3 regions of the Enterobacter sp. CP102 genome follow, and region 1 is predicted to be linked to each of the others. Evidence: predicted binding sites of a transcription regulator. Region 1 holds the regulator's gene; each other region holds the start of a gene.
The links. The regulator PhoB, encoded in region 1, activates phosphate uptake and scavenging genes when phosphate is short. The targets are predictions, from matches to a motif close to CTGTCATAAAACTGNCNNAT.

Region 1 (6,111 bases):
GGGGGGCAATTTAAACGCTTATAACGTTTAAAGGCAAGGTGGGATCGTAAAACCAGAACAATATGCCAGCATGAAAAAACAGGCCAGCACAATACGCTATTTATAAGAAAAACCCATGGCTAATCATGCGAACAAAAAAACATCAGACGTATAAAATTCATTCAGGTTTCACTTGACCGCAAAGCAAACGGGCCAGCAATGGCTGGCCCGTGGAAAGGAAAACTGACACGCCTGTTGTCAGGCGATTTTTTTGGCAATTAATCGTTCCGGGATAACGAAACTGAAACGGGTTCCCTTCCCCAGCGTACTTTGAATATCGAGACGACTTTCATGGTGATTGACCGCATGTTTCACAATCGCCAGCCCCAGACCACTTCCTCCGGTCTGTCGCGAGCGTGCTTTATCCACTCGATAGAAACGCTCGGTCAGGCGAGGCAGGTGTTCCGGTGAAATGCCCGGTCCGTTGTCCTCAACGCTAAACTCGGCACCTGTCGGGGTATATTGCCAGCGCACCACAATATGCGTCCCTTCCGGCGTATGATTCACCGCGTTATAGACCAGGTTAGAAATGGCGCTACGCAGCTCATCCTCACTGCCCAGCACTTTCAGGCCATTATCAACCTCAAAGGTCAGTTGATGTTTTTTATGGCTTAAGGTCTGCGCTTCACGCTCGACGACGCGCAGCATCATCGGCACGTCGATAGTGTCATTCAACGCAAGCGTCGGAGCGGCCTCTATTTTCGATAAGGTCAGAAGCTGTTTCACCAGCCCTTCCATCCGGTGCGTTTGCTCACGCATGGTATGCAGCGCTTTCTCGCGTGGCGCGCCTTCCAGCGTTTGCTCCTGCATCATCTCCAGATAGCCCTGGAGCACCGTTAACGGCGTGCGTAGCTCGTGGCTGACGTTGGCAAAGAAATTACGTCGCGCCCCTTCCAGCTGGTGCATCTGCGTAACGTCGCGCGCCACCATTAGCCACTGCTGGTCGCTGTAGGGCATCACGCGGATCTCAAGGTGACGACCATTGTTCAGTTTCAGATTATGCGGGCGGGTAAAGTCGCGTTTTTTCAGATACAGCGTGAATTCAGGGTAACGCAGAAGGTTAAGGATATTCTGGCCATTATCATCCGGCCAGCGCAGGCCAAGCAGCTGTTGTGCCAGGCCGTTACACCAGAAGATAGTCCCTTCTTCAGTGGTCAGAATGACCGCATCCGGCAGCGACTCCGCGCCACTGCGAAAACGTTTGATCAGGCTACCCAGCTCACGACGGCGCTTTTTATTACGCATCTGCATCTGGTGCAGGCCGTAAAGCAGCGGCTCCCAGCTTCCGCTTCCCGGCGGAGGCGTCATACTGCGGTCAACCCACAGCCACCAGGAAAGGCGCAGTAAGTTCCAGAAATGCCAGATCAGCAACCCGGTGACCGCTGCCAGTAAAAACCACGGCAAATGTCCCACAAATGCCCCCAGAATGAGGGCCGGGATACAACAAAGAATGAGTTCAAAAACGAGCCTTTTCCATGACAGACGTTCCAGCACGCGTCACACTCCTGTCATTGTTCAGAAACGGGTCGAAAAACGATAACCCGTGCCGCGGACCGTCTGCACCATACGATCGTGGCCGCTCAGCTCCAGCGCTTTACGCAAGCGGCGAATATGGACATCAACCGTCCGGTCTTCGACATAGACGTTAGTCCCCCAGACGTTATTCAGCAACTGCTCGCGGCTGTAGACGCGCTCTGGGTGGGTCATAAAGAAGTGCAACAGCTTGAATTCGGTTGGCCCCATATCGAGTGGGTTTTCGCCGGTCATGACGCGGTGTGACGTTGGATCAAGACTTAAGCCCTGCATCTCAATCACCTCTTCCACCGCCATCGGCGAAATACGGCGCATCACCGCTTTAATACGGGCAACCAGTTCTTTAGGTGAGAACGGTTTAGTGATGTAATCGTCAGCGCCCGTTTCCAGACCGCGCACGCGATCTTCTTCTTCACCGCGCGCCGTGAGCATGACAACCGGAATATCGCGGGTCATCGCTTCACGTTTAATGTGTTTGATGAACTGCAATCCCGAGCCGCCAGGCAGCATCCAGTCAAGCAAAATCAAATCAGGCCAGGGTTCGTTAAGTTGATTCACCGCGCTGTCATAATCTTCAGCTTCTACCGGCTGAAAGCCATTTTGTTCGAGCACGAAGCACACCATTTCACGGATCGGAGCTTCATCTTCTACGACCAGAATACGTCTCGCCATACTTTGCCCTGTCTTATCTTATTTAAGTTACAAGTTTGTAATGCGGCGTCATTATGCGTCAGATTTATGACAGATTTATGAAAAACATTCCCACTATAAATGGCAAACTGTTGTTTTATTACAGCGGTTATTTTCCGTTCTCTGAAAGTTTATAATCCTATCCTCATTTTTTTGCCACGGAACCGTTATGCGCATACTTCACACCTCGGACTGGCATCTGGGTCAAAATTTTTACAGCAAAAGCCGCGCCGCTGAACATGAAGCCTTCCTGAACTGGCTGCTGGAAACTGCCCAGGCGCATCAGGTTGATGCCATCATCGTTGCCGGTGATATTTTTGATACCGGGCAACCGCCAAGCTATGCGCGTGAACTGTATAACCGTTTTGTCGTTAACTTACAGCAAACCGGCTGTCATCTGGTGATTGTTGCGGGTAACCACGACTCCGTGGCAACGCTGAATGAATCCCGCGACATCCTCGCGTTCCTCAATACGACGGTCGTTGCCAGCGCCGGGCACGCCCCGCAGATCCTGAAAAAGCGCGACGGGACGCCGGGCGCGGTGCTGTGTCCGGTGCCTTTTTTACGTCCGCGAGATATCGTTCAGAGCCAGTCCGGGCTTTCCGGCGGTGAGAAGCAGCAGCACCTGTTGCAGAGCATCACCGACTACTACCACCAACAGTATGAAGAAGCTTGCGCCCTTCGCGGTGAACAGGCGATTCCCGTGATTGCTACCGGGCATCTGACCACCGTTGGAGCCAGTAAAAGTGACGCGGTACGTGACATTTATATCGGCACGCTTGATGCTTTCCCGGCGCAAAACTTCCCGCCTGCGGATTACATCGCGCTGGGGCATATTCACCGCGCGCAGATGATTGGCGGCAGCGAACATATTCGCTATTGCGGCTCCCCCATTTCCCTGAGTTTTGACGAAACAGGCAAAGCCAAATCCGTACATCTGGTGACGTTTACCGCTGGCAAACTCAGCGCCGTCGATATGCTGGACGTCCCGGTCACCCAGCCGCTTGCGGTACTCAAAGGTGACCTGGCGGCCATCACCGTCCAGCTTGAACAGTGGCGCGGCGCGGCGCAAGAACCGCTGGTCTGGCTGGATATCGAAATCACCACCGATGAATATCTGCATGATATGCAGCGTAAAATTCAGGCCTTAACGGAAGATTTGCCCGTCGAGGTGCTGCTGGTGCGCCGTAGCCGCGAACAGCGCGAGAAAATCCTGTTGAGCGCTCAGCGCGAAACGCTCAGCGAGCTGAAGGTCGAGGAGGTATTTGAACGCCGACTGGCCCAGGAAGAGATGGATGATGCAAAACGCGCCCGGCTGAACGAGCTGTTCACCCATACGCTGCACGCACTGAATGACGAGGAAGAGAACGCATGAAAATCCTGAGCCTGCGTCTGAAAAACCTCAACTCACTCAAGGGTGAGTGGAAAATCGACTTTACCGCTGAGCCTTTTGCCAGCAACGGTTTATTTGCCATTACCGGCGCTACCGGAGCGGGTAAAACCACGCTGCTGGATGCCATTTGCCTTGCGCTGTACCACGAAACGCCGCGCCTGCAAAAAGTCTCTCAGGCGCAAAATGACCTGATGACGCGCGATACGGCCGAGTGTCTGGCGGAAGTAGAGTTTGAAGTAAAAGGCACGGCTTACCGGGCTTTCTGGAGCCAGAACCGGGCGCGTAACCAGCCAGATGGCAACTTACAGGCCCCGCGCGTGGAGCTGGCGCGCTGTGAAGACGGTAAAATCCTTGCCGATAAAGTGACGGACAAACTTGAACAAACCGCTGCCCTGACGGGTCTGGATTACGATCGTTTTACCCGCTCGATGCTGCTTTCTCAGGGGCAATTTGCTGCCTTTCTTAATGCGAAACCCGGCGATCGCGCCGAGCTGCTGGAAGAACTCACCGGCACCGAGATCTACGGCCAGATTTCAGCGCGGGTATATGAACAACACAAAGCGGCCCGCAGCGCCCTGGAGATGTGCGAGGCCCAGGCTGCTGGCGTGGTGCTGTTGAGTGAAGAGCAGCAACAGCAGTTGCAGCAAAGTTTGCAGGTACTTACTGACGAAGAGCAAACCCTGCTGGCGCAACAGCAGATTCAACAGCAAACCTTTCAGTGGCTTACGCGTCACGACGAGTTGCTGCGCGAACAACAACACGCCACGGCGTTGCAGCAGCAGGCGCAGCAGGCACTGGCTGATGCCGGGCCAGAGCTGGCAAAACTTCAGCAGGCGCAGCCTGCCGCCGCGCTGCGTCCGCTCTGGGAGAGCCAGCGCGAGCAGACCACCCGCCTTGCGCAAACACAGCAGCAAATTGTTGAAGTAAATACTCGCTTACAGGCAAGAAATGCACAGCGCGCGCGAGTGCGCAATGGCGCGCTGCGTAATCGCGAACAACTGCAAACCGACCTGACAACGCTGGCCCAGTGGCTTGCCGGACATGAACGTTTTCGTCAGTGGGGCCAGGAGATTGCCGGATGGCGCGCCCATTTCACCCAGCTGAGCCGCGATAAAAATCAGCTTGTTGCCCTCAACGCCCGCCTTGCGGAGCTGCGTCAAAAACTGGCCGGTTTACCGGTAAGCAGCCTGACGCTGACGGCGGAAGAGGTTGCGGTAGCGATGGAGCAGCAAGCCCAGTCGCGCACTGCGCGCCAGCGCCTGACGACGCTCCACGCGCGCTATCAGCCACTGCAAAAACGTCTGGCGCAATATGGCGAAAGCGTGCAAAAAGCCAAGGCTGAGCAGGCGAAACTCAACGACACCCTTGCGCTGCGCAGGCAGCAATACAAAGAAAAAAACCAGCACTATCTGGATGTCGAACAGCTTTGCAGGCAAGAAGAGAAAATCAAAAGTCTGGAAGCCGAACGCGCCCAGTTGCAGGCCGGGCATCCTTGCCCGCTGTGCGGTTCAACAACGCACCCGGCGGTGACGGAATATCAGGCGCTGGAGCTCAGTGCCAGCCAGCGTCGCCGCGACGAGCTGGCAAAAGAGGTTGCGGCGCTGAAAGAGGAAGGTTTGCTGGTTCTGGGGCAGGTTAACGCCCTGACTCAACAGATCCAGCGCGAATCAGCTGAGGCGCAAACCTTATCTCAGGAAGAGCAATCACTTACTAACGAGTGGCAAGACGTGTGCGGCACGCTGAATATTCATCTGAATATTCAGGATGATATCGCCCCATGGATGAACGAGCAGGAACACTACGAGCGCCAGCTTTATCAGCTGAGCCAGCGCCTGACGCTGCAAAACCAGCTCAACGAGCAGGAAGAGCAGCAGCGGCAGTACCAGCAACAGTGGGCCGCAACCCGCCAGACGCTGGAAAATATGCTGAGCGCGCTGTCGCTGACTGCACCTGAAGAGGGTGCTGAAGCAGGCTGGCTGACCGAGCGCGAAAACGAATTATCGCACTGGCAGGAAAATCATACCCGACACAGCGCCATACAGGAGCGTATTAACGCCCTGACGCCACTGCTCGATACGCTGCCGGAGACGGATACCGCAGAGGCCGAAGCCATTATCCCGGATAACTGGCGCGACATTCACAATGAATGCGTCTCGCTGCAAAGCCAGCTTACGACTCTCCAGCAGCAGGAAGGGCTGGAAAGTGAACGTATGCAGCAGTCGCAGGCTCAGTTTGCGGCCGCACTGGCAGCAAGCACCTTTGCCGATCAGGAGACATTCCTGGCCGCACTTCTGGATAACGACACGCTTCTTCGCCTTGAGCAGCTGAAACAGACGCTGGAAAACCAGAATCAGCAGGCAACAGCACTCTTTGGGCAAGCGAATCAGCAGCTGCAAGGACACCTGCAACTGCGCCCGGAAGGGGCTGACTGCGATGTCCCTGGCCTGCAGGCGCAA
Region 2 (6,111 bases), 400 kb from region 1:
TGCGGTGCAGTGGTGCAGCAGCCTGCCTCAGGCGTTGCATGAGCTGTATCGCGTGGCACGACCGGGCGGAAAAATCGCGTTTACCACGTTGCTTGAAAGCTCGTTGCCGGAGCTGAATCAGGCCTGGCACGCGGTGGATAGCGGGGCGCACGCGAACCGCTTTTTATCGCGGGATGAAGTGCTCCAGGCGCTGAGAGGCTGGCGTTATCGCAGCGTGGTGCAGACCATTACGCTCAGTTTTAGCGATGCCCTCAGCGCCATGCGCTCGCTGAAAGGCATTGGGGCGACGCATTTGCATTCAGGGCGGGACACCAAACCGCTTACCCGTGGTCAGTTGCACCGTTTAGAGATGGCCTGGCCGCAGCAACAGGGTGAGTTTCCGCTCTCTTATCAACTTTTTCATGGGATTATCGAACGTGACTGAACGTTATTTTGTCACCGGCACCGATACGGAAGTCGGTAAGACGGTTGCCAGCTCGGCGCTATTGCAGGCGGCGAATCAGCAAGGGCTTATCACCGCGGGCTACAAACCTGTGGCCTCCGGCAGTGAGATGACGTCAGACGGTTTGCGCAACACCGACGCGCTGGCGTTGCAACGTAACAGCAGCCTTGCGTTGAGCTACCCGCAGGTAAATCCGTATACGTTCGCAGAACCAACCTCGCCGCACATCGTCAGTGCAGACGAAGGCCGGGCGATTGATTTTGCGGTGCTGTCGGGGGGATTACGCGCTCTGGAGCAGCAGGCAGAGTGGGTACTGGTGGAAGGGGCAGGCGGCTGGTTTACCCCGCTTTCTGACCAACAAACCTTTGCCGACTGGGTTCAGGCTGAGCAGCTTCCGGTCATTCTGGTGGTAGGGGTGAAGCTTGGCTGCATCAACCACGCCATGCTGACTGCGCAGGCTATCCAGCAGGCAGGATTGCGCCTGGCGGGCTGGATAGCTAACGACGTGGTCGCCCCGGGCAGACGTCACCAGGAGTATCTGGCAACGCTAAAACGCGTGCTGCCTGCGCCATGCCTGGGTGAGATCCCCTGGCTTGCTGAGGGGGCAGAAAGTGCCGAAACCGGTCACTATCTGGATCTCAGCGTCTTGCCTCCAGCGTCATCCAGTGGGCAATAAGCTCATCATTCAGCTCGTTAACGTGGCCCTGGGCCACGTTACGCCCGCGATACAACATGCAGAAGCGGTCCGCTACCCGGCGGATAAACGACAGCTGCTGCTCCGCTAACAGTACCGTCATACCCAGCTCCCGGTTCAGCCGTATCAACAGTTGCGCAAGCTTCTGGGCAAAGCTCGGCCCCGCGCCGTGCATCGGCTCATCCAGAATCAATACCCGCGGGCGGTTCACCAGGGCGTTGGCTATCGCCAGCTGATACTGAATATCCGGCGATAACCCGTTGGCCCGGGTCTGGCGCAGCGTATAGAGCTGCGGGAAAAGGGCGTAAACCTCGCTTTTGGCGGTGGCATCCGGCTTCCCGGTGGCCCGCATCGCGATATGCAGATTCTCTTCAATCGTCAGCTGCGAGAAGATCCGCCTGTCCTGCGGAACGTAGCCAATTCCAGGCCGGTTTCGCTGTTCAGGTGGCTGGCTGAGCAGGTCGCGCGGTGGTGCGCCTGCTTCATGCCAGATGATGGTTCCGCTCTCAACGGGTAAATTGCCCGCGATGCAGTTCATCAGCGTGGATTTTCCCATACCCGGCAGGCCAACAACCCCCGTACACAGACCTGGCGGTAAATCTAAATCAACATTCCATAGCGTATGTTGGCTTCCGTAAAACTGATTCACTGCACGCAGACTCAACATGTTTCTCTCCTTAAACATCGATGTGGGTATGGCTCGTACGAATTGTGCAAAACTCCTGCCAGAACCGTTAAGTTGATTAAAAAAGAGACTTTTTTAGGAATGAGCCTGGGGCAAGGGAGGGATGTGACAGGGAATTGCACAGTAGCAGTGCCGGTGATGTTGAGTTGTGGTGCAGCGGCATAATCACTGAATTGTGATTAAGATCTCACCAATCCGTTATGTCTTGCGCAACTGATTACCATCAAAAAAGAGCTATAAAAATTTTTTGTCACCCCACCGGTGGGAAAAACCGGGAATTAGCTGAGTGGCGGTCTATACGGGCTGGAAGCAGTTATCCACTATTCCTGTGGATAACCATGTGTATTAGAGTTAGAAAACACGCGATAAGCGAGAGAATACGCGGCTTACGCCTGAATTGGTGCGAAACGCGGCTTTATGAAATATCGTTTAAAAATCAATTTGTTATATAAAAGCAATTGGCGTAATGAAACTGTCACTGGTTGCCACAAAACTTTCATTACACGGCTTGACAAATGTTAAAAAAGAAAAAGTTCTGGGGATAACCCGGGTTAGCTGGTGTTTTATTTTGTCACAGTCTAAATTTTGGCCGGGATTGCGCTAATCATCCGAACGCTACTCTAAATATCCTGACACGCCACTGGTTTTTCATCCAGTATTTTTTACTGGCAATCCTGGCAGCTGCGAGTAAAATTACTCACCTGCCGCTAATTACGTCATCAGGTCATCGCCCATGAGTAAACCGTTCAAATTGAATTCTGTTTTCAGCCCTTCAGGCGACCAGCCTGAGGCGATCCGTCGCCTGGAAGAGGGTCTGGAAGACGGTCTGGCACATCAGACGCTGCTGGGCGTTACCGGCTCGGGTAAAACGTTTACCATTGCCAACGTCATTGCGGATCTCCAGCGCCCCACCATGGTGCTTGCCCCGAATAAAACCCTGGCGGCTCAGCTTTATGGTGAGATGAAAGAGTTCTTCCCGGAGAATGCGGTGGAGTACTTCGTCTCTTACTACGATTACTACCAGCCTGAAGCGTATGTCCCAAGCTCAGATACCTTTATCGAAAAAGATGCGTCGGTGAACGAACACATCGAACAAATGCGTCTGTCGGCAACCAAGGCGCTGCTGGAACGCCGCGATGTAATTGTGGTGGCGTCGGTGTCCGCTATCTACGGTCTGGGTGACCCGGACCTGTACCTGAAGATGATGCTGCACCTTACCCAAGGGATGATCATCGATCAGCGTGCGATTTTGCGCCGCCTGGCGGAGCTGCAATACACCCGTAACGACCAGGCCTTCCAGCGCGGTACGTTCCGCGTGCGCGGTGAAGTTATCGATATCTTCCCGGCAGAGTCAGACGACATTGCACTGCGTGTTGAACTGTTCGACGAAGAGGTTGAGCGGCTGTCGTTGTTTGACCCGCTGACCGGGCATGTGGAATCGATCATTCAGCGTTTCACGGTTTACCCTAAAACGCACTACGTGACCCCGCGCGAACGTATTGTGCAGGCGATGGAAGAGATTAAAGTCGAGCTGGCAGACCGCCGTAAGGTGCTGCTGGCGAATAACAAGCTGCTTGAGGAGCAGCGCTTAAGCCAGCGCACCCAGTTTGACCTCGAGATGATGAACGAGCTGGGTTACTGCTCTGGTATCGAAAACTACTCACGCTTCCTCTCTGGCCGTGGGCCGGGCGAGCCACCGCCAACCCTGTTTGACTATCTTCCGGCGGACGGCCTGCTGGTGGTGGATGAATCCCACGTGACGATCCCGCAGATTGGCGGCATGTATCGCGGTGACCGGGCTCGTAAAGAGACGCTGGTGGAGTACGGCTTCCGCCTGCCATCAGCGCTGGATAACCGCCCGATGAAGTTTGAAGAGTTTGAAGCGCTTGCCCCGCAAACCATCTACGTGTCGGCAACGCCGGGCAGCTACGAGCTGGAAAAATCCGGTGATGAGGTCGTTGACCAGGTGGTGCGTCCTACCGGTCTGCTGGATCCGATTATCGAAGTGCGCCCTGTTGCCACCCAGGTTGACGATCTTCTGTCTGAGATCCGCACCCGCGCTGCCATCAATGAACGCGTGCTGGTGACGACCCTGACCAAGCGCATGGCGGAAGACCTGACTGAATATCTTGAAGAACATGGTGAGCGCGTGCGGTATCTGCACTCGGATATCGATACCGTGGAACGTATGGAAATAATCCGCGACCTGCGTCTGGGCGAGTTCGACGTACTGGTGGGGATCAACCTGCTGCGAGAAGGTCTGGATATGCCAGAAGTGTCGCTGGTCGCGATTCTGGATGCAGACAAAGAGGGCTTCCTGCGTTCTGAACGTTCCCTGATCCAGACTATCGGCCGTGCCGCGCGTAACGTGAACGGTAAAGCTATCCTCTACGGCGACAAGATAACCCCGTCAATGGCGAAAGCGATTGGTGAAACGGAACGTCGACGCGAGAAACAGCAGCGTTACAACGAAGAAAACGGTATTACGCCGCAAGGGCTGAACAAGAAGGTGGTGGATATCCTGGCGCTGGGTCAGAACATCGCCAAAACCAAAGCGAAAGGGCGTGGCAAGGCGCGTTCAGTGGTGGAAGAAGATACCGTCGTGCTGACGCCGAAAGCGCTCCAGCAGAAAATTCACGAGCTGGAAGCACAGATGATGCAGCACGCGCAGAACCTGGAGTTTGAAGAGGCGGCGCAAATCCGTGACCAGCTGCATCAGCTGCGGGATTTGTTTATTGCAGCATCGTGATTTACAGGTTATGTGCCCTTTGTAGCCCCGGTAAGCGCAGCGCCACCGGGGTTTTTTTAACCCAGCGCCTGAATAGCTTTTTCCAGCGCCTCGCGCAGCAGATGGCGATCGTGGCGATACTGAATATCGCTGGCTTCCAGCGGCTCCTGCACCACCACGCGGGCACCAATTCCTGACACATTCGCTTTCGGCCCTACAACCACCGCGTCGATGATTTTTTTCCCGACGTACTGCTCCATGATGCCAAGCTTATCTGCAAGCGTCAGGCCTGCCGCCGCCGGGCTCAGTTCACGCCCTAAATTACCGATATAGACCACCGGCGCAGGGGTTCTGCGCAGCGCCTGGGCAAGCTCTTTGACCAGCAGAATGGGCATCAGGCTGGTATAAAAACTGCCCGGCCCAATCAGGATCAAATCCGCTTCGCCGATAGCATCAACGGCTTCGCGCGTGGCGGGCACGGCCGGATAAGTCATAAGTTCTTTCGGCGGCAGGGTCAGCTGGTCAATATTCACTTCGCCGTAAATTTCGTGGCCTTCCACATCAATTGCCATCAAGTCGACCGGATGTTCAGACATAGGGATCAGGAACGCATCTACTTTAAGCAAATTACGTATTAAATTGATGGCTTCAAGAGGGCGCACGCTCAGGTGATCAAGCGCCTTTAACATCAGGTTTCCGAGGTTATGGCCAGAAAGTTCACCATTACCGGCAAAACGATACTCAAACATCGCTGAAGCTACGCTCGGTTCGGTAATTAACTGATTTAAACAGTTACGCATATCACCCCATGCGATACCGCCTTCCGAACGGCGAATGCGCCCTGTAGAACCGCCGTTATCGGTGGTGGTGACTATCCCTGTGAGCCTGGATCCCAGAGAGGAAAGTGAAGACATCACCCGCCCCAGACCGTGGCCTCCGCCAAGAGCAACTACCCGGTCAAGATCCGCAAAAGTGCGATTGCGCATACCAATTCCTTATCACGTTCGAACAGCGTAACAGTAACCTAACTACCCCTAAAAGACGATGCTTCACCCGGTGCAAAATGACGTATATCAATGCGAAAGTACCGTTTTTGCGTATTCTGTTACGAAAATGCACGAACATGTCGCTATATATATAATTATATAGCGAAAAGCGATAATGGCGAAGAGATGATTTCCGCGCTACTATCGCCTTAACCACGTTTTCGAATTTGAAAACATACACTCTAGCCTTTGTGCCTGTGTCGAAAGATATGGCGCTCTGGCCGTGGCGGTTTTGCCACCAGGGTACAGAAAGAAATGACTGTGCCTCCCGTATCTGGAAAGGTGTACATGGCTTCACAACTTACTGATGCTTTCGCGCGTAAGTTCTTCTACTTACGTCTGTCGATTACCGATGTGTGCAATTTTCGTTGCACCTACTGCCTGCCTGACGGTTACAAACCTGGCAGTACCACCAATAACGGCTTTCTCTCCGTGGATGAAGTGCGCCGCGTCACGCGTGCGTTCACTGAACTCGGCACCGAAAAGGTGCGCCTGACCGGGGGAGAACCTTCTCTG
Region 3 (6,111 bases), 1.4 Mb from region 1:
AGCGATTGAACGGATTGCCCTGAAATATTCAACACGCGGACAGTGGACTACAGGTTTCTATACTGAAACGCCGATGAAGAACGGATTGTACGCATTCTACTTCATGCTGATTTTCGTCGTGTCCATACCAATTGGCGTAATCTATCTGCTGTACCTTGCGGTATCAAAAAAGGCCACATGACGTGGCCTTACTTCTCATCGACGCGCGCCGAAATTGCCGTTCTTTCACCCTTCCCTTTTTTCCAGAACGACTTGTTAACTCATTAGAGCGGCAAGATCAATCATGGATCCTGACGCCAAGACAACCGCGAACAAATTCAGGATTAAAATGCTTCACGGCCTCACCAACATAGCCTAAATCGAGTGCGCTGATTTGCGCCATTTCGCTCTCCGACAATGAGAAGTCCCAGATGGCGAAATTCTCAACGATACGTTCCTGATGAGTGGATTTAGGGATAACCGTAACACCACGTTGAATGTTCCAGCGCAAAACAACCTGAGCAATGGTTTTTTTATGGATGTCAGCAATTCCCTGAAGCATCTCATTTTCATACGGTTTATGTCTTCCGCCGCCCAACGGTGCCCAGGCTTCTGGCTGGACGTTGTAATGCTTCATAGTTTCCAGCGCGGCGGGTTGCGCAAAATAAGGATGCAATTCAACCTGATTGACCATCGGCCTGATCCTGACGGTTTCACAGAAGTTTGCTAATACATGAGCATAAAAATTGGACACCCCAATCGCTTTCAGTTTGCCGGCATCATAAGCATCCTCCAGCGCACGCCAGGCGCTGAAATAGTCACGCATCGCCTGGTGGAGTAAGTAAAGGTCAAAGTATTCCAGTCCAGATTTTTCCAGCGATGCGTCGATACCCGCTTTGGCCATATCGTAGCTGGCCATATCCTGTACCCACAGTTTTGAGGTAATGAACAACTCTTCGCGGGTACACAAACCTTCGGCAATGGCTTCACGAACTGCGTCACCCACCGCATCTTCATTACCGTATACCGCGGCGGTATCAATAAGACGATAGCCGGTACGAATCGCATTCAATACTGACTGTTTACATTCTTCTTTATTGGTAACCTGAAAAACGCCAAAACCTGCCATCGGCATTTTTAGGTTGTTGCTTAATACTGAATATTCCACTGTAGAGTACCTCCACTCTGTTTTAGGCATCAAAAATGTTCGGAGTAACGATTACTCAGTCAGAAGTTCAAATCTGGCGCTATAGGAGTCAGGATGGACGGGCAACGCGTCCGGCTCATCTAACTGACCTAATTTAACTAATCCGCCCGCATAGCCATGTGGTTTATAGAAAATAGCCAGATTGCCCCACGGGGCATACATCGTGATATCACCCTTTTTCGCGGCCATGCCTGCTGGTGAACCCGCGGTAGACAATCGGGCGGGTAAATCGCTTATTTTCTCCTCCCCGGCATAATCTTTCAGCGTCAATGTAAGCGGTAAAAGTGCTGCAAAATCGCGGCTTGCCTGACTGTCATTCAGGGTCGCGGTAATCGTTTTGTCGTCGAGAATAATGCGTAACTTCATAGGGTTTTCCTGTGTATGACGTGCAATTACCGTAGCCGGAAATATCGTGATCAAGGCCAGCACTAACCAACCCGAAAGGCCGGGTAATACAGGTTGCGTTTTAGAAGAGATAACCATGGATAGCCACCCGAGCGCAGACGTTTACAGCTATTTTGAACAGAACAAAACAGCTTGTTAATAGCGGTTATCAGAATAGAGAAATGAATTGAATTCATTAATTACAGCTATGATGATTGCCACTTTCTATCCCGTCGACCCCGTAGTTCATCCCCTGCCCCTTACCAGGTCTATGAATTCCATTCATAGCACCTATTTAAGTAGCGTAATTATCTTTAACCGCAATTTCTTTAATCTGGGTGTATCAGGAGAGTCAGTGCCGCGAAGATGGTGGGCATCCCCAACCTGTACGGCTGGGGTGTTATAGAGACTAACTAGATGTTTTTATCGAAGAAGACGTCTAATTTTTGCAAAGCCTGGTCAACATATTTTGGCACCCAGTAAGTCTCGATATGGGTAGCACCGTCGATCAGGAACAGTTCTTTGTCCTTCGTCCCGGTGGCTTTCGCGAACGCATCTTCAGTCATATAGAGCGTATCCGCTTTTGTACCGGCAATCATCAACAGTGGTTTATTGATGAGATTGATATGGTCCGTTACATCAAAACTCATCAAATCTAACAGGCTGCTTGTGGTGTATTTAAACGTTGAGTTCGGGTGTGCGTGGGTTTTCCAGTAGTACTCGTAGCCCTGCCGATATAAGGCAAAAGGCAATTTAGCAATCTGTTCATCAGTCAGGTTGGCATCACCGGAATAAAGCACCTCGCCTCCGGCAGCCTCCTGAGCACGTGCGTCAGATGCCTGCTGAAGACGCAGCTGGACAGTATCCAGCTGTGAATTTTGCATCCCGTTGCGGCGTACAAGGCCGGAATTAAACATGCTGATGGTTGCAATGGATTTAAACCGTTTGTCCGTCTCGGCAGCAACGAGTGAATAACCGCCACCACCGCAAATGCCAAGCAGGCCAAGACGGGAAGTATCAACCCCCGGATACTGGCTGATGTAATCAGCCATACCGTGAACGTCTTCAATACGGTTAACCGGTTTATCCACGCTGCGGGGCATCCCGCCACTGGCACCCTGATAAGCCGCATCGGCGGTGATCGTAATGTACCCATGCTCGGCGAGGCGCTGCGCATACAACCCGGCGACCTGCTCTTTTACGCCACCATTAGGATGCGCGACCACTACGGCAGGATATTTTTTGGCGGGATCGTAGTTAGCAGGGGTATAGACATTCGCAGCAATCTGGATGCCATGCAGATCGTATTTCACCGGATGAATGTTGACCTTGCCTTTTACGTTCTCAGCGATGGCGCCTTCATAAACGAGTGTGAATGGATTCTTTTTGTAATCAGCCGCATTGACTGAGCTCACTCCAGCCATTGCCGTGAGTAGCATTGCACTTATAAGCGTGAATTTCATGGTCTCCCCCGATGAGTGTCGGCCTGGTTTTGCAGGCTCGCGGATTTAAATGTGCAGGCTCAGATTAGGGCGAGAGGACTGTCAGCAGGGTGACAAGGAAATAACATTTTTGTCAGGAAACGGGCTGGGATGGCTAAGCGTTTCTGACAATGCTGTCAGGTAACTGTCAGCTTTATGTTGGCAACCAGGAGGCAAAATGGTCTCAGTAACAGGGTTGGTCAGGTATTGAAGCACCGTTGAAAAGTAAAGAGGAAGTCCCGATATGCGCCTACTTTTAGTTGAAGATGAAGAAAAAACGTCAACCTATCTCAACCGTGCGTTGAGCGAATCAGGTTTTACGGTAGATGTCTCAGCAGATGGCGCTGAAGGTCTTCATTACGCACTGGAGTTCGACTACGACGCGATAATCCTGGATGTGATGTTGCCGGGGATGGATGGCTACCGGGTACTCGAGGGTGTGCGGGCAGCCAAACAGACACCGGTGCTGATGCTCTCTGCTCGGGGATCGGTCGATGAGCGCGTAAAAGGTCTCCGCCTTGGCGCAGATGATTATCTGCCCAAGCCCTTCTCTCTTATTGAACTGGTGGCACGCATTCAGGCCCTGGTACGTCGCCGCTCTATGGATGGCGCGGATATCACCCAGCTGCAAATTCACGATCTGCATCTCGACTTACTGGCTCGCCGCGTTTTTCGTGCCGGAACACGGCTGGAGCTAACGGCGAAAGAGTTTTCCCTGTTGAGTCTTCTGGCCAGGCATCAGGGGGAGATCCTGTCAAAGATGATGATTGCTGAGCAGATATGGGACATGAATTTTGACAGTGATGCCAACGTGGTTGAAGTCGCCATTAAACGCCTTCGCGCAAAAGTGGATGCCCCGTTCGACGTCAAACTGTTACATACCGTTCGTGGCATGGGCTATGTCCTCGAAGTTCGTTCTGAATAAATGAAGAGGATAATCATGCCTAAGCGTTCCATCTCAGTTCACCTGGCGCTGATGTTTGCTTTATCCGCGCTGCTGATTGTGTCCGTAATCGGCATCCTGCTGAGAAGCTCCTTGCATGATTCTTTGCAAAAGCAGATGCACAACGAGCTGTTGTTCCGGGAATCATTAATGAGCCCGTGGATCACCGCACGAACCTCGGCTGAAGGCTGGTCGACGCTTGCCAACAAATTCACCGTTTTAACCAATTCTGAAGGTGAGCGCGTTCGCTACTGGATCGTGAGCGATAACCCACGCTTTAGCGTAGGAGGAACGCCACCAGTAGGCGTTCAGTGGTCTTCTTTGCAGGAAGGTTTTAATAAAGTGCCTGGCGCATCGGAAGGTGCATGTTCACTGTTCCTGTTAGTGAAAACTATCCCCGCCAATGGAGAAAGACCCGAGCTGCGCTATGTCGTTGCCATCGACTCAACACCCTACATGGGTACACTGAATGCCTTCACCAGGACGCTGCTTATCATTGTCGCACTGGGCGTCGTGATTGTCGCCATACTGGGCTACGTGGTTTCAAAGGTTGGTCTGCGTCCAGTTGGCGCGCTCAGTAAACAGGCCCGGCAACTCGCGCCCGGGGACCACGGCCAGCGCCTGAACACCCGCACGTTACCCGAAGAACTCCAGCAACTGTCTCTATCATTTAATGGCGTGCTGGAACGTCAGGAGATCGCCTGGCGTCAGCTCGACAGTTTTAATGCCGATGTTGCACATGAACTCAGGACCCCACTGACCAACCTGATTGGCCAGACGCAACTGGGGCTCTCACGCCGACGCTCGCAGGATGAACTGGAAGAGCTATTGGGTTCCAATCTGGAAGAGCTTGAACGCATGACGTCGATCGTTAATGACATGCTGTTCCTGTCCCATGCCCACGCGGGTGAACATGCTTCCCAGCTCATGCAGGTGTCCCTGCGAGAAGAAACCCTGAAAACAGCGGAGTATGTTGAACCCTCTTTTGCGGAAAAGCAGCTCTTGATGGACGTTCAGGGCGACGTCACCGCCCACATCGACCGGCGACTGTTCCACCGCTCGCTGGCCAATTTACTGGAAAACAGCGCAAGACATTCGCCATCCAATAGCACGGTTACGGTGCGCTTAAGTGAAAAAGGTCATCAGGCCTGTGTTGAAGTTTCAAACCCGGGCGATCCCATAGCGCCAGAGCACTTACACCGGCTTTTCGAGCGGTTTTATCGCGTTGATACCTCCAGGGCCCGGAGTGATACCCATCATGGGCTGGGCCTGTCGATCGTACGCGCCGTCGCCATTATGCACCGGGGTGATGCTTTTGCGCGAAGTGAAGGTGGCATCAATACATTTGGCCTGACCTTTGAGATACACGCGGATAAAACGACGAGCAATTCGCACTCCGGCACTGAACCGGAACCAGGGTTAACTGACAGAATTGTCAGGGGGGTGTCAGCCTGAGGACATCGCACCCTCGTTAATATCATCACAGGCAATCCCCCTCTTCATTGATAAGGACGCTTCGTATGATCAGGCATTTACGTTACCTCGGGCTGTTATTTCCTCTCTTTGTGTTTTCATCCTGGGCAGCGGAGCAACATTCCGCTGTTCATATCGCTCCCGCCGGAAGTCAGAACGCAGTATATGGGCCAGCGGAGAACTTTACCGGCCGCGTCCGGGTTGATCCTCTTTTTAAACCGGATAACGACATCCGTGCTTCCGGGGCCTATGTCACCTTTGAACCCGGCGCCCGTTCCGCCTGGCATACGCATCCGGCAGGCCAGCAGTTGATTGTGACCTCGGGCGTTGGGCTTACCCAACAAGAAGGCCAGCCGGTGCAGGTTATCCGCGCGGGTGACGTTGTCACTTGTCCGGCGGGCATCAAACACTGGCATGGGGCCGCACCGGGTAGCGCGATGACGCATCTGGCAGTAACCGGGGTTGTGGATGGCAAAAGCGTTAACTGGATGGAGAAAGTGACAGATGAACAATACCACGCCCATTAAGGCACTAGCAGCAGCGGTACTGCTGACCTTCGGTTTTGGTCTTACAGCACAGGCTGCGCCCGTCAATACAGGAGCCTCAGAGATGAACCATGAACAAACAGTTTCAGAAACACTGTC

Region 2: the regulator PhoB is predicted to act here: its motif matches at 2,304-2,323, upstream of uvrB (excinuclease ABC subunit UvrB).
Region 3: the regulator PhoB is predicted to act here: its motif matches at 3,186-3,205, upstream of N1249_RS11155 (heavy metal response regulator transcription factor).

Annotation. Positions count from the first base shown of each region.
Region 1 is NZ_CP104014.1:1,001,831-1,007,941, reverse strand. It holds gene phoR (phosphate regulon sensor histidine kinase PhoR) at 238-1,533, opposite strand; gene phoB (phosphate response regulator transcription factor PhoB) at 1,555-2,244, opposite strand; gene sbcD (exonuclease subunit SbcD) at 2,432-3,637, shown strand; gene sbcC (exonuclease subunit SbcC) at 3,634-6,111, shown strand, end outside.
Region 2 is NZ_CP104014.1:1,406,208-1,412,318, forward strand. It holds gene bioC (malonyl-ACP O-methyltransferase BioC) at 1-424, shown strand, start outside; gene bioD (dethiobiotin synthase) at 417-1,118, shown strand; gene N1249_RS06600 (ABC transporter ATP-binding protein) at 1,081-1,803, opposite strand; gene uvrB (excinuclease ABC subunit UvrB) at 2,555-4,570, shown strand; gene yvcK (uridine diphosphate-N-acetylglucosamine-binding protein YvcK) at 4,627-5,535, opposite strand; molybdenum cofactor riboswitch at 5,762-5,896, shown strand; gene moaA (GTP 3',8-cyclase MoaA) at 5,884-6,111, shown strand, end outside.
Region 3 is NZ_CP104014.1:2,354,145-2,360,255, forward strand. It holds gene N1249_RS23260 (colicin E1 family microcin immunity protein) at 1-181, shown strand, start outside; gene N1249_RS11140 (aldo/keto reductase) at 278-1,147, opposite strand; gene N1249_RS11145 (cyclophilin-like fold protein) at 1,199-1,552, opposite strand; gene N1249_RS11150 (alpha/beta hydrolase) at 1,984-3,033, opposite strand; gene N1249_RS11155 (heavy metal response regulator transcription factor) at 3,296-3,976, shown strand; gene N1249_RS11160 (heavy metal sensor histidine kinase) at 3,992-5,449, shown strand; gene N1249_RS11165 (cupin domain-containing protein) at 5,515-5,994, shown strand; gene N1249_RS11170 (carboxymuconolactone decarboxylase family protein) at 5,972-6,111, shown strand, end outside.